DNA from 2 places in the Paenibacillus sp. GCM10027628 genome. Region 1 is predicted to be linked to the other one. Evidence: riboswitches for the same ligand, from Rfam matches in the RefSeq annotation. Region 1 holds a riboswitch; the other holds the start of a gene.
The links. Region 1 has a riboswitch for cyclic di-GMP ahead of ACFQZT_RS01265 (putative motility protein). Riboswitches for the same ligand answer to the same signal wherever they lie in the genome.
Positions count from the first base shown of each region.

Region 2: another riboswitch for cyclic di-GMP. It lies ahead of ACFQZT_RS32115 (pyridoxal phosphate-dependent decarboxylase family protein); the one in region 1 lies ahead of ACFQZT_RS01265 (putative motility protein).

Region 1 is NZ_JBHTHA010000002.1:970-8,818, reverse strand. Features, by position in the region: gene carA (glutamine-hydrolyzing carbamoyl-phosphate synthase small subunit) at 1-1,058, shown strand, start outside; gene carB (carbamoyl-phosphate synthase large subunit) at 1,045-4,254, shown strand; gene pyrF (orotidine-5'-phosphate decarboxylase) at 4,309-4,998, shown strand; gene pyrE (orotate phosphoribosyltransferase) at 5,234-5,875, shown strand; cyclic di-GMP riboswitch class I at 5,967-6,053, shown strand; gene ACFQZT_RS01265 (putative motility protein) at 6,074-6,283, shown strand; gene ACFQZT_RS01260 (LysR family transcriptional regulator) at 6,332-7,216, opposite strand; gene dapA (4-hydroxy-tetrahydrodipicolinate synthase) at 7,333-7,849, shown strand, end outside.
Region 2 is NZ_JBHTHA010000052.1:165,108-172,956, reverse strand. Features, by position in the region: gene ACFQZT_RS32130 (phytanoyl-CoA dioxygenase family protein) at 1-313, shown strand, start outside; gene ACFQZT_RS32125 (sugar phosphate isomerase/epimerase family protein) at 282-1,166, shown strand; gene ACFQZT_RS32120 (VanW family protein) at 1,310-2,242, shown strand; cyclic di-GMP riboswitch class I at 2,464-2,549, shown strand; gene ACFQZT_RS32115 (pyridoxal phosphate-dependent decarboxylase family protein) at 2,638-4,308, shown strand; gene ACFQZT_RS32110 (methyl-accepting chemotaxis protein) at 4,315-6,051, shown strand; gene ACFQZT_RS32105 (pentapeptide repeat-containing protein) at 6,186-6,791, shown strand; gene uxaC (glucuronate isomerase) at 6,906-7,849, shown strand, end outside.

The DNA of each region.
Region 1 (7,849 bases):
AGGTGCTTTCCGACCCTTCTTATTGCGGACAAATCGTAACGATGACATACCCGCTGATCGGGAACTACGGGGTGATTCGCGACGACTTCGAGTCCGTACGCCCTTTCATTCACGGATTTGTGGTTCGGGAGCATGAAGAAATCCCAAGCAACTGGAGAGCGCAGTACACGCTCGGCAGCCTGCTTAAAGAATACGGCATCATCGGTATCAGCGGCATCGACACCCGCATGTTGACTCGTAAAATTCGCCACCATGGCGTTATGAAGGGCCTGCTTACGACTTCGAATAAATCGATCGCAGAATTGACTGAAATGCTTGGTAGCTCCAAGCTGATGACAGATCAAGTTGCTCGCGTATCGACAAAGAGCGTTTTTGGTGCACCGGGACACAAAGAGCGTGTCGTGCTTGTTGACTTCGGAGCGAAAAGCGGGATTATCCGCGACCTCAGCAAACGTGACTGCGACGTCGTTGTTGTGCCTCAAGATGCAACTGCCGAACAAATCCGCAGACTGGCTCCGGACGGCATCTTGTTGTCCAACGGCCCTGGGGATCCAAAAGACGTGCCTCACGCTGTGAAAATGATCCAAGAACTGCTCGGCGAATTCCCGATCTTCGGTATTTGTCTTGGGCACCAACTGTTCGCGCTCGCTTGCGGAGCGGATACGGATAAATTGAAATTCGGTCACCGCGGCGGCAACCATCCGGTGAAAGATTTGATCTCCGGTCGCTGCTACATTACATCGCAAAACCATGGCTACACGGTGAAGGACGATTCCATTGCCGGAACCGACTTGGAAGTAACGCACATTAACAATAACGACCGCACCATCGAAGGCTTGAAGCATAAGAAATACCCTGCATTTTCGGTTCAATACCATCCGGAAGCGGCACCGGGTCCTTTTGACTCCAGCTACCTATTCGATGATTTTATCGCGATGATTAATAAGTTTAAGCAAGACAACCCGCAGCAGCCGCGCCAAGCACAAATGCTTGCTCAGTGGAAAGCAACGACGGCGTCGACATCTGTGAAGGAGGAACTGCAGTATGCCAAAAAATAATACACTCAAAAAGATTCTCGTGATTGGCTCCGGCCCGATCGTTATCGGTCAAGCGGCGGAGTTTGACTATGCAGGAACGCAAGCTTGCCAAGCGCTGAAAGAAGAAGGCATGGAAGTCATTTTGATCAACAGCAACCCGGCTACGATCATGACCGACACGAACATGGCCGACAAAGTATATATCGAGCCGATTACGCTCGACTTCGTTACGCAAATCATCCGCCAAGAGCGTCCAGACGGCTTATTGCCAACACTCGGCGGTCAAACCGGTCTGAACATGGCTGTAGAGCTGGCGCGCGCCGGCGTGCTGGAGAGCGAAAACGTCAAACTGCTCGGTACGCAGTTAACGGCGATTGAAAAAGCGGAAGACCGCGACTTGTTCCGCGACTTGATGAGAGAATTAGAGCAGCCTGTACCGGATAGCGTTATCGTAACTACGGTTGCGCAAGCTGTGGAATTCGCTATGGAAATCGGTTTCCCGATCATCGTGCGTCCTGCATACACCCTGGGTGGAACAGGCGGCGGTATCTGTAACACAATGGAAGAGCTGACGGATATCGTCGCTTCCGGTATTCGCTACAGCCCTATCGGACAATGTCTGGTTGAGCGCAGCATCGCAGGTATGAAAGAAGTCGAGTACGAGGTTATGCGCGACGCGAACGACAACTGTATCGTCGTATGTAACATGGAAAACTTCGATCCCGTAGGTGTGCACACGGGTGACAGTATCGTAGTGGCGCCGAGCCAAACGTTGTCTGACCGCGAGTATCAAATGCTGCGTTCCGCATCGCTGAAAATTATCCGTGCGCTGAACATCGAGGGCGGCTGTAACGTACAGTTCGCGCTGGATCCGCACAGTTTCCAATACTATGTCATCGAAGTGAATCCGCGCGTCAGCCGCTCTTCGGCGCTCGCGTCCAAAGCAACGGGCTATCCGATTGCGAAAATGGCTGCGAAAATCGCGATTGGCTACACGCTTGACGAACTCGTGAACCCGGTAACGGGACAAACCTACGCTTGCTTCGAGCCGACGCTGGACTACATCGTATCCAAAATTCCGCGCTGGCCGTTCGATAAATTTACGGCTGCCAACCGTAAGCTCGGTACGCAAATGAAAGCGACCGGCGAAGTGATGGCGATCGGCCGTACGTTCGAAGAGTCGATCCACAAAGCGATTCGCTCTCTGGAAATCGGCGTACACCGTCTTTTCCTGAAAGAAACGGATCTGCTTGATCAAGAAACACTCGAATTCCGTTTGCAAAAACCGGACGATGAACGACTGTTCTTACTGGCAGAAGCTTATCGTAGAGGCTACACCGTGGAGCAGCTGCAAAGCCTCACGAAGATCGACTGGTGGTTCCTGAACAAGCTTGACGGCTTGATTAAATTCGAAAAAGAAATCGCGGCAAGCGACTTAACGCCGGAGCTGCTGTTCGAAACAAAACGCAAAGGCTTCACCGATCGCGCGATCGCTGAGATTCGTGCATTGGCTGGAAGTTCGACTTACACGAAAGAAGCAGATATTCGCAATCTGCGCCTGCAGCAAAATATCAAGCCCGTATACAAAATGGTAGATACATGCGCAGCGGAGTTTGAAGCATCGACGCCATACTACTACTCTACCTATGAGCAAGAAGACGAAGTAACGGAAACTAACAAAGAAAAAGTCGTCGTTTTGGGCTCCGGTCCGATCCGTATCGGTCAAGGGATCGAGTTCGACTACTCCACGGTTCACGCGGTATGGGCGATCCAAGCTGCGGGTTACGAAGCGGTTATTATCAATAACAACCCGGAGACGGTTTCGACGGACTTTAATACTTCCGACAGATTGTACTTCGAGCCATTGTTCTTCGAAGACGTGATGAACGTCATCGAGCGCGAGAAACCGATCGGCGTTATCGTACAATTCGGCGGTCAAACGGCGATAAATCTGGCGGCTCCGCTTTCGAAAGCCGGCGTGCGCATTCTTGGTTCTGATCTCGAAAGTATCGATACTGCTGAAGACCGTAAGAAATTCGAAGCGCTGCTTCGCAAGCTGAGCATTGCTCAACCGCCGGGCGGCACAGTAACATCTGTTGACCAAGCGGTAGGAACGGCTGCACAGTTCGGCTATCCGGTGCTCGTTCGTCCATCTTATGTCCTTGGCGGCCGCGCGATGGAAATCGTCTACTCGGATGAAGAATTGTTGAGCTACATGGAATATGCGGTGAAAATCAACCCTGAGCATCCGGTACTTATCGACCGCTACATGCTTGGTAAAGAGGTTGAAGTCGACGCGATTTGCGATAAAGAAACGGTTCTCATCCCAGGCATCATGGAGCACGTGGAACGCGCAGGGGTTCACTCCGGTGACTCGATCGCCGTTTATCCGCCGCAAACGATCTCCGACGAGATCAAGCAACAAATTATCGACATTACGACAAAAATCGGTCTAGAGCTGAAAGTCGTGGGTCTGGTCAACATCCAGTTCGTTATCCACAACGATCAAGTGTATGTCATTGAGGTTAACCCGCGTTCTTCCAGAACGGTACCGTTCTTAAGTAAAGTAACCAACATCCCGATGGCGAATGTAGCAACCCGCGTTATTATGGGTCAAAAGCTGGCTGATATGGGCTACCAAAGCGGTCTGTGGCCGGAAGATAAGTATGTATCGGTTAAAGTGCCTGTGTTCTCCTTTGCGAAGCTCCGCCGAGTAGATACGACACTCGGACCTGAGATGAAGTCGACCGGCGAGGTGATGGGCCGAGATACAAACTTTGCCAAAGCGCTGTACAAGGGTTTAATCGGAGCGGGTATGAAAATCCCTGCAGCCGGATCCGTCGTTGTGACGGTTGCGGACAAAGATAAGGACGAAGCGATTGAGATTATGAAAGGTTTCTATCGTCTCGGTTATAAAATTATCGCAACCGGCGGTACGGCAACGGCGCTCGAAGAAGCTGGCCTGCCTGTAACGACGGTGCATAAGCTGAGCGAAGGTTCGCCGAACATTCTGGATCTCATTCGCGGCGGCGAAGCGCAATTCGTTGTGAACACGCTGACGAAGGGCAAAACGCCTGAGCGCGACGGCTTCCGTATTCGCCGTGAAGCGGTTGAGAACGGCGTGGTTTGTATGACATCGCTGGATACGGTGAGAGCGCTCGTGAACATGCTCGAATCGATCAACTTCTCCTCCCGCGCGATGCCGGTTTACGCGTAAGGGATGGTGACGAACGTGAGTACACTAACACGTACGGACGTGGCAGGGCGCATTATGGTCGCCCTGGATTACGCGAACGCAGGGGGAGCTGAAGAGCTGCTAAAGCAGCTCGAAGGCATTCCCTGCTATATGAAAGTGGGCATGCAGCTGTTTTATGCTGCAGGTCCGGGTTTTGTAGCCAGCCTTAAGGACCGCGGCTACAAGGTGTTCCTGGATGTCAAGATGCATGACATCCCCAACACAGTGCGAGGCGGCTCAGAGAGCGTGACTCGCCTTGGGGTTGATTTGTTCAACGTCCATGCTGCCGGAGGCAAGCAGATGATGGAATCGGCCATGGAGGGCGTCGACAAGGCGCTCGCCCCTGGAGCAAGACGCCCGATCGTCATCGGCGTCACGCAGCTTACCAGCACCAGCCAGCAGGTGCTGAACGACGAGATCGGCCTGACCGGATCGGTCGAGCAGGCCGTCATTCGTTACGCCCAGCTCGCGCATGCCGCGGGGCTCAACGGGGTTGTCGCGTCACCGCTTGAGGTGACGCAGATCAAGGCGGCGTGCGGTGGCGCGTTCGTCACCGTTACGCCGGGCATTCGCCCTGCGGGCGCCGACGCGGGCGATCAGTCGCGCGTCATGACGCCGGCTGAGGCGTTCGCGCAGGGCACGGACTACGTCGTGATCGGCCGCCCGATTACTGGGGCAGCCGATCCGAGAGCGGCGATCGAATCGATCATCGATTCGATTTTATAAAACTTCACGGGTGAAGGCTTCCAAATACCATTTAGAAGGAATTTCTCCTTCTAAATGGGGCCTTCCCTCTTTTTATGCGCTTTTACAGGAAAAAACTGCCGCTAATTTGTCCGTTTCTGAAACCTGCAGTTTAATCTCGCACTCAGGATTTGAGTGTGAGTAAATTTAGCGCTTGATTTCATGGGCGCAACGTAAACCAGAGGCTGAAAACAAGGAAGGAACGGTGTCATTAATCATGAGCCAGCTTGAAACGATCGCACAGCACATCGCAGCATCTTTACTAGAAATCGAGGCGGTATCGCTACGCCCGCACCAACCGTTCACTTGGACATCCGGTCTGAAATCGCCGATTTACTGCGATAATCGACTGACGATGTCGCACCCGGCGATTCGTGAGGCTATTGCCGACGGCTTTGCTGCTTTAATCAAAGAAAAGTTCCCGGAAGCGGAAGTTGTCGCTGGCACAGCGACAGCCGGGATTCCACATGCAGCCTGGGTTGCACAGAAGCTAGGCCTACCCATGATCTACATTCGCGATAAAGCCAAAGGTCACGGCAAAGAGAACCTGATCGAAGGGACGGTCAAGCCAGGTCAAAAGGTTATCGTCATCGAAGACCTGATCTCTACTGGCGGATCTTCTTTGAAAGCGGCATTGGCCGTGAAGGAAGCGGGGGCAGTCGCTCTGGGCGTACTTGCGATTTTCTCCTATCAGCTTGACAAGGCTACACAAGCTTTTGAAGCGGCGGACATGCCGCTCCATACGCTATCCAACTACTCCAAGTTGCTTGAAGTTGCTCTGGAAAAAGGCAAGATCAAGGAAGAGGATCTCGATCTCCTCCATTCTTGGAGAGCGAATCCATCTGAATTCGGTGCGTAAGCAGCGTTAAATGGATCTATAGCCTGTGTCAAATATTGACGAAATAGGCTGTCATCCCTATACTAAAAGAGTGCTTAGGTACTGCCTAGCATCTGCGAAAAGGCAAATGACGCGAAAGCGACAGACGCAAAGCTACAGGGGCTAATCGGCTACGGCCGTACGCTTGCCAGCTACCGAACGGTGAGAGGAGGAGTGCTCGTGAATGTAAATGCTGCATTATCCGCGATAAACAGCGGCGATGCTTTGCAGCAAGCAGTCGGACTGCAGCTGTTTAGCAAGGCGAGCGACATGCAAGAAGCAGCGGCCAGCACGTTGATGCAGGATTTTACCAAATCCCAGCAGCAAGTGAACGCGGCAGCGTTATCGGCAGCACCGCATTTAGGGAAAAATCTTGACATCCGCATATAACGAATGAGAAAAAGAAGCTCCACCTTTTCGAAAAGGCGAGCTTCTTTTTTATTGTCTGATTTCGCTGTTTGTCAGCATAGCGATGAATGATTGCAGCGGTTGTGACATCCACTTTTTGGGGTGTAGCAGGAGTTGGAGATCGAAGCGCAGCGCCGGGTGGCTAAAAGGAATAATTGCAAGTTTGCCAAGTTCCAGCTCTGTTTCGACGGCGATACGGGGAAGTAGAGCAATACCAAGTCCTGTCATGACGCAGTGTTTGATCGTTTCCAAGTTGCCAAGTTCGAAACCGATTCGAAAGGGAACGGCGTTGTCTTTGAGCAATTTTTCAAACATATTCCGATAGATGCAGCTGCCTTCCGTGACGATGAATTCCGTATGCTGGAAGTCACTTAACTGCACGCCTGCTGCATGCACCAGAGGGTGATCTTTGGGGCCTACGAACACCAGCGGCTCATCCCTGATTTGAATGCAGTGAAGAAAAGAATCTGCCGGATAACGGTCGAGTAATAGGCCGATGTCGTAATCGCCTTCTTTTACCTTTGCTAATAAGGAGGATTCATTGTCGGGTAGAAGCTGGATATTGAGGTTGGGAAAGTGCTGTCTGATCTGTTGTAAATAAGGCGGCAAGTAGTACGCAGCGAGGGAATCTATCGTACCGATCGTAAGCGTGCCGCTAACCTGATGGGCGATCATTTCTTTGGACTGATCATAAAGCTCCAGCATTTGCACGGCCAGTTTCAACAAGCTTTCTCCAGGATGTGTTAACCGAAGCTGACGTCCAAATCTTTCGAAAAGAGGGACGCCGTATTCGCGTTCCAGCTTTTGAATCTGCATCGTGACGCTGGATTGCGCATAACCTAATTCTTCCGCTGCGCGGGTAAAGCTTTTTCGCTTGGCGACTTCCCGAAACGTTCGGAAATACGTAAGATCCATTTGGTGTCCTCGCACTATCAATATTTTTGATGACCGTTATCATTTATTATAGCTAACTGTGATGATAAGTTCCATGATAGAGTGTGAGTAAGGACAAATTTTGGCTGGTAGGGGAGATGGTTTATTTGTTGAGAGAAAATGACCTTCAAGGGGTATATGTGCCGATCATCACACCTTTTGATGAGGCGTATGAGGTGGATGCCGGTTCCTTTTACAAGCTGGCTTATCAATTGTTTCAAGACGAAGTGGACGGTCTAGTTATTAATGGTACTACTGGAGAATCGCCGACGATTACATCGGAGGAACTGGACATCTTATTTGCTACCGCTCTAGCGGCTCGGCAAGCCTCGAACACGACCGCACCGCTAATCGTGGGTACAGGTATGAATGACACGCGTGCAACGGTGAAAAAAACGGAAGCCGCAGGAAAATTAGGCGCCGATGCCGTACTTGTTGTAGTACCTTACTATAATAAACCGAGCCAGCAAGGAATTGTTGAACATTTCAAGCGTGTTGCCAGTGTCGGAGTCCCGGTAATTTTATATGAAGTTCCGCACCGCACCGGCGTTACGCTGGAACTGGACACTGTGCGCATGATTCTTGAACTGGATGGCGTCATCGGAATGAAAGACA
Region 2 (7,849 bases), on a different contig from region 1:
TACGGCAGATTCAAAAGAGTCGTTTACGACGCATTATGTGAAGCCGCCGAAAGATGAAAAAGCCATACCAGCCATCATGGAGCGAGGCGATGTGCTGTTTTTCAACGGGAACCTTATTCACGGGTCGTACCGGAATAAGTCGAAGGACCGATTCCGCCGGGCGTTTATTTGCCATTATGCCAATGCTTCGGCGACTCATATTAGCAACCACTACCGTCCCTTGTATCGACAAGACGGCGTTCCCGTCGACCTGGCAATTAATCCGAATGGAGGTCCATGCGGTGACGAATTCGAAGTGGTCTACCCCCATTAACGCTGTGGAAGCAAAGCTGGACGTCCAGATGTCATGGTGGGCGATGAATGGATTGGGCGAACATGGCCGGGAATGGAGCCTTGAGGAGAAATTCCGTCACATCGCGGAAGCGGGTTTTGACGGAATTAACGGCTTCGTTCCCCCGCCTGAGGAAGCGGCGGCGTGGCGGCGGATGCTGGATCATTACGGCTTGTCGTTTAGTGTGAATGCCTACCCGCGAACCGCGCAAGACCTGCAACAATTTATCGAAAACGTAAAAAATTACGGACCTGTCTCCTTCATTAACGCCCAGGTGTTAACGCCATTTCTGACCGATCAACCGGCGGAAGCGCTGCTTCTTGAGCTGCTCAGCGTATCCCAACATGCAGGAATCCCGGTGTTCATCGAGACACATCGGGGTACGATCACCCAAGATCTGCTGCGAACCGTTCAATATATCAACCGGTTGGACGATCTGCGGCTGACGATTGATTTCTCCCATTATGTCGTCGCTGGCGAGATGCATACCGTTAGACCGGAAGCCGAGAACTTACTGCAAACCCTGCTCACCCGCACGGCCAGTATTCATGCAAGAGTGTCCAATGGCGAGCAAGTTCAGGTGAACGTCGGAGAAAGAGGGGAACATCCGATGATGCCCCACTTTGAACACTGGTGGCAAAGCGGCATGCGTAACTGGCGGAGTGCCGCCAAACCGGGTGACGTGTTCTCTTTTGTATGCGAGTTAGGCCCTGCACCTTATGCGATCACAACGGATGAATATGCGAACCGGCAGCATGAATGCAGCGACCGATGGTCGCAATCGCTGCTTTTCGCAGATCGCGCCCGAGCGTTATGGAGGGAAATCATCATATAGCGCCTACTTAGATCAAGAGCCCTTTCTCATCGTAGAAGGGGCTCTTTGAGTTGTCTTTTTTAGTGGAAATTACAAAGATTGGATATACTACCATTTAGGATTTAGTACAAGCCTGGATAAGAATAGGAGAGATGTGCTTGTTTATGGGTTATGGTTGGATTGCTGGACTATTTTTATTACTTCAGCCGAATCACTTGCAAGATGATCTATGCATCGACCGGAACGGACAATGCATCAAGAATGTGAACCGCACGGATTATTCGCTTCCATTTATCGATGTGCCTCTGGTTGACGAGGAGAAATTAGACGTGCTAGTCAAGGACGTCGAAAAAAAGATATTCCGGGCGCCCGTAAACGCCACCATTAATGAAAGTGGAGCCATCGTGAAGGAAGTTTCAGGTGCAAAACTGAATCGTCAAGCCTTCCGAAAGGAGTTCTACGATACTTTTTATAATCAACAATCCAAGAAAATGACAGCTCCTGTGTCAGCCATCTATCCCAAAGTGGACAGTGAGTTGCTTGCAACAATACGCGTACAGTCGATCGGATATTACGTCACTTACTTTAATTCGAATAACAATAATCGCTATCATAATATGAAGCTGGCTGCGAATGCGATTAACAATGTCGTGATTTATCCCGGGGAAACATTCTCCTTTAATCGTGTGGTAGGCGTTCGAACACCGGCAAAAGGCTATAAACTAGCCAAAGTCATTGTCAGAGGCGAATTTTCCGAAGGCATAGGCGGCGGAATTTGTCAGATTTCGTCGACTCTTTTCAACGCGGTAGACCGTGCCGGTCTGAAAATCGTGGAACGATATTCGCATAGCAGGTCCGTACCGTACGTTCCACCTGGGCGGGATGCTACCGTGAATTGGGGCGGACCGGATTTCAGCTTCACCAACAATTACAATCAACCTATTTTGATTAGGGCTCAAGCCTCACCGGGCAGGGTGTACATTACGATCTCCTCCTCCGATGTCGTAAATTTCAAGCCGCGGCATGTACCCAGCGCCTCTGAAGCGCTGCCTGAGGAGATTCAAGCCGGTACGGACGTGGGAGTTCCGGTTCCTTAACGATCACGCATATAAGGACAAAACCCCTTCTATTATCCATGTGGAAGGGGTTTCATTCGTCTTTTGTTAAAAAAGTCATATCATGACTGCATTAAAACTTAACAAACAATATTGGAAAAATGTGTTGTTTTATTCATACGACTGTACTATACTCTATTCTTGTGTATGAAATTGTAAAGTTTTGTATGTCGATTACTGTCGTTGAAAAATATTCACTGACAAGTTAATAATGGCAAACCTATTGAAAAATGGGGACGCAAAGCTAGAGGGACTACATCCTACAAGGATATGTCAGCCAGTTGCACTTCAGCAATTGGCGAAATATGGGCTAACATCCATGTTCGCCTTTTTGTGATGTTTACATACGACGAACTCAATCGATAGGAGAGAAAAATATGAGAGAGAAGAGACTGACGAATGTACAGCAATTGTTTCCCAGTGAGGATGGAAATCAACAAACGCGTCAAATGTTTTTACAGCTCATTGAACAAATCGTTAGGGGCGTAGATGAGCTCAAAAACCCGGATGGCGTGAATCTCAAGGGTCATAAAAATCGAAGTGGAAATTTTTACAATGACCTCATTCGAAATAGTGCGATTCCAAACGGCAGCGTTCCATTAGAGGATGTCAATTCCGAGTTATTGAAATTGCTGCATGATCATCCTTATCATTCTAAATATTTTCTAACGAATATTTTGCCGATGGCAAGCATCCCTGGGATTATGGGCATGATTGCAGCTTTTATGGTGAATGGCAATAATTTATGGGATGTGTATGGCCCCGCTGGAGCCGAAGCGGAAGTAAGGGTTATCAGCATGATGTCCAAATTAATCGGGTACGATTCGCTGAAAAGCGGCGGTTATACGACTTGGGGCGGACAAGGAGCCGTATTCTCCGGTCTGCGGATTGCGATTGCCAAATTTGTTCCGGACGCGTTGCAAAAAGGCGTTCCCAACAATTTGTACGCTTTTTGTTCCGATGCCGCGCATTATAGTTTATATAAATCTATGGAAGCTTCAGGCATAGGCAGTGATAGATTGATAAGGGTCCGTACGCATGCAGACAGTTCCATGGATGTGGACGATCTGCGCAACAAAATGAAAGAAGTTATTGCAAACGGCGGAATTCCGATTTATATCGTTGCTACTACCGGAACGACAGACGCAATGGGTATTGACGATGTAGGGCAAATTTACGCTATGGCCGAGCAGGTAGCCGCTCATCATGGCTTATCCAGACCTCATATTCATGCAGATTCTGCTTTAGGCGGTTTTTTCGCTTTCTTTAACGACTATGACTTCACTGCAAATCCACTTGAGTTTAAGTCGGATGTTGTTCAAGCGCTAAAGTCCATCCAACGCAAGATGATACATTTGAAACTGGCCGATTCCCTTTGCTTCGATTTCCAAAAGTTAGGTCAAACTCCTTATGTGACAAGCTTATTTCTGCTTAAGGATGCCGCCGATTTAACGCTCGTCGATTTGCATCCGGATGAAACGCCTTATGTCGGACACCGCGGATATGGGCAATACCATACCGGATATACGTTGGAGTGTTCGCGCATGGCGAGTTCTATTAGTATTTATGGTGCTTTGCTTGCCTTCGGCATTCAAGGGTATCAGCGATTGCTGGCGCAATTCGTTGAGGTTAATCTCGCTTTCAGGGAAGCGTTGAAATGGGAAATCCCACAAGCCGAAATCGTCAATGGTGACAACCCTGGCATCATCACTTTATTTCGTATATATCCGGAGGGCAGTCCTGGCTTCCAGGCGGAAATGAAGGGCATGTGTACCCGTCTGGAAATCGAACGGAGCAACAAATTTAACGAACGACTGTTTGAAATGCTTGGGGATCATCGCGATCGTATCTTCTTCGGCGACACCAAGAAGCATCTCATGGTTCAGACGAAAGACGGCGGCTTGGTTCCTTTATACGCGTCTAAGATTTTTATTATTTCTCCTTATACAGAGACCAAGCACGTGCCTGAAATTGTTCAATATTTGAAAGAAACCGTAGCGCAAGTCTACGAAAAGCATTATGAATCAACGATTTTGAGCGGGAGGTAAATGAAAGTGGCAAAGCAGGCTCCAATGAAAATGATCAACTGGTTCCGGGAACGTATCGCGGTTAAAATGACGGGCAGTATTTTACTCCTGCTCTTGTTTATTTGCGCGGCATTTTCCTTGTCCGGATACATGGTTAGCCAAAAACTAACAACCAAGCTTGAGGATCAGTTCGTCCTCAGATTAACGTCCAATATTCAAAACGTTTCGAAATACATGGCTTCCATACCTGACCGGGCTGATGGAATTACCGGAAAAGATAATCCGGCCTATACGAAAATCAAACAACAATTCGAGCAGTTTAAAAAAGAAGATTCACTCGAGAACGTGTATGTGTTGAAAAAAGCTCAAAACAAAGAGCAAATTGTCATATTAACCGGAGTTGATGACGATTTCGGTACCGATTATCCTTTTACGCCTGAGATGAACGCAACGATTAAGGATAATAAACCTACGATCAGCAGCATCTATAAGGATGAATACGGCGTACATAAATCCATCTTTGTTCCGTTGAAAAACAGTAAAAATGAAAATATCGGAATTATCGGCATCGATTTGGATGCCTCGGTCGTTCCCAAAACAAAGCAAGATCTGTTGTGGACGACTTTTATGATCACCTTCATTGTTCTGGTCATCGGTTCTCTAATCGCATACTTGATTAGCCGCAGCGTGACGAAACCGGTCGTCCAACTGATGCGTGTGACCGAAAAGGTTGCTGCCGGAGATTTGTCTGCACAAGTTTCTATTCAGCGTGTCGACGAGATCGGTAAATTGGCGAATGCATTTAGCGAGATGAGGCACAGCTTGGAGTCCCTTATCCGTCAAATATTTTCTTCATCCAATCTGATCACCAATACCAGCGTGCAATTGTACCAGTCCGCGGATGAGTCGAGCTCCAGCGCAGGGCAAGTGGCCGTATCCATGAACAGCATGAACGAAGGCGTCGCTGAGGTCGTTTCTTCGATTTCAGATAGCACGGCTTCGATCATCGATATTAATAACGAATTGGTAGAGGTAACCACCGAAGTCAAAGAGATGCAGACTATGGCTCATCAAGTCGGCGCGCAATCTGTAGAGGGCCAACAGCTCGTTGAAAAAACGTTGCATCAAATGAACGTGATTCAAAAAGAAATGAAAAATTCGCAAGAAGCCGCCGGGCAGCTTGGGAACCGCTCGAAAGAAATCGGTGAAATTATTCATATCATTACCGAGATTGCCCAGCAAACGAACTTGCTTGCCCTTAACGCTTCTATTGAAGCGGCACGCGTGGGTGAACAAGGCAAAGGTTTTGCCGTTGTTGCCGGCGAAGTGAAGAAGCTGGCGGAACAATCGACGAATGCCGCAAGCTCGATCACCGAGCTCGTTTCCAGTACGCAAAATGACAGTCAGCTAGTTATGGAAAGTGTTCTTCAGGGAAATCGGGCGGTAGAGCAGGGGCAAACCTGGATCAATGAAACCTATGAGAATTTTAAAGTTATATTTAATGGTATTTCCGTATTTTCCAGTCGGACGGATCACCTGCTGAATTCGTTAGAAAAAGCGGAAAGATCCTTTGTGACCATCTCCAACGCGATGCAAAAAATATCCGGAATCACGGAGGAACAATCCGCAGGTTATGAGGAAGTAGCTGCCGCAGCGCAAGAGCAAAGTGCTTCCATTCAGGAGATTACTGCAGCTATACGCCAATTATCCGATATGGCTGTGAACTTGCAAACTTCCGTGCAAAACTTTAAAATTTCAGAATAAACTTCGTTCAATTGAGACGGCCAGCCTAGTGCTGGCTTTTTTGTTTTTCTCCGAAACTTCATAATCTGTCTCCTTTCATATACAATATGACTATGAATTTCGCTATTGATAAATGGCTGTTAGGAGATGCAAGTATGTACTCATATACCGATCAAGAATATGTAGAACAGGATTTTAGTCATGCCGATCAAAGGGACGGCGAATTGCGTAATTGTACGTTTACGCGATGCCGGTTCCGGGGCACTCATTTGGAAGAAATCTATACAATGGGTTCGCATTTTATCGATTGTGATTTTACCGGCGCGCAGCTGAACGGATCTGTGCATACCGGCTCGGCTTTTACGAACTGCCGGTTTCAAGGCGCCAATCTTTTCGTTGCCAAATTTGTAGATTGTAAAATGGTCGGCTCCGATTTCGCTGAGGCATTGCTCGATGGCATAACGCTTCAAGGCGGTGACTGGTCCTATACGAATCTGCGGAACGCGAATTTGATGAAGCAGGTTTTGTCAGGCATTCGTTTGCGGGAAGCGGATTTAAACGGTTGCAACTTGGAGAAGGCCGATCTCAGGCAAGCTGATTTGACACGTGCGCAAATGGGGAAAGTGAAGCTGGCTGGAGCGGATTTACGAGGCGCTATTCTGGACGGGATCGATTTCAAGTCTTTGGATATCAAAGGTGCGCGAATGGATATGACGCAAGCGGTCGCATTTGCCCGCGCTTATGGAGCGAAGATCGACTAAGTCAATATCTGCATATTTTACAAAAGGAAAGCAAAAAATCACAAGATTTTTGGGCAGGACTCGTCTAGAATAGACAGCAGATCATTCAGCTCATGAAAGGTGGAATCTTGCTATATGAAAACGTTTCTAGACGAGAATTTTTTGCTTACGAATGAGACGGCTGTTCATTTGTTTCACAACGTCGCCAAAAATCTACCGATTATCGACTACCATTGTCATTTAAGCCCGCAGGAAATCTATGAAAATAAACAGTTCAATACGATCACCGAGGCTTGGCTGTATGGCGATCATTACAAATGGAGAATGATGCGCGCGAATGGGGCGGAAGAGGCGTATGTTACCGGCAACGCAAGCGATTACGATCGCTTCGCGGCGTGGGCGGCGACACTTCCCATGGCGATCGGCAACCCGCTTTACCACTGGTCTCATATGGAGCTCAGGCGTTTTTTTGATGTACATGAAATCATTAATGCCAATAATGCTCCCGTCATCTGGGAGAAAGTTAACGCGAAGCTGGCGCAAGGCCATTTGCGGGCCAGAGATTTGATCACCATGTCAAAAGTTACGGTCATCTGCACAACCGATGATCCAGTTGATTCGCTGGAATTTCATATCAAAATCAAAGAAATCAAAGATTTCCATACGCAAGTGCTGCCATCCTTTCGCCCGGACAAAGCGCTTGAAATCAATCGGGCAACCTTCCTTCCTTGGATCGGAAAGCTGGAAGAGGCAGCTGGCGTTTCGATTCGCAATTATGATGATTTGCTGGCTGCTCTGGAGCATCGAGCTAACTTTTTTGCTTCTGTAGGGTGCAAAGTATCTGATCATGCCTTGGATTATGTGCCTTATGCCGCTGCATCCAAAGAAGAAGTGGAGCAGATTTTCCAAAGCGCCCTTCAAGGTCATTCTGTAAGTTTAGAGGACGAGAAAAAATACAAGACATGTACGCTCTTATTTTTGGGCGGCATCTACAAGAAACTCGACTGGGCCATGCAGTATCACATAAACGCGTCCAGAAATAATAATGGAAAAATGTTCCAAGTTTTGGGGCCCGATAC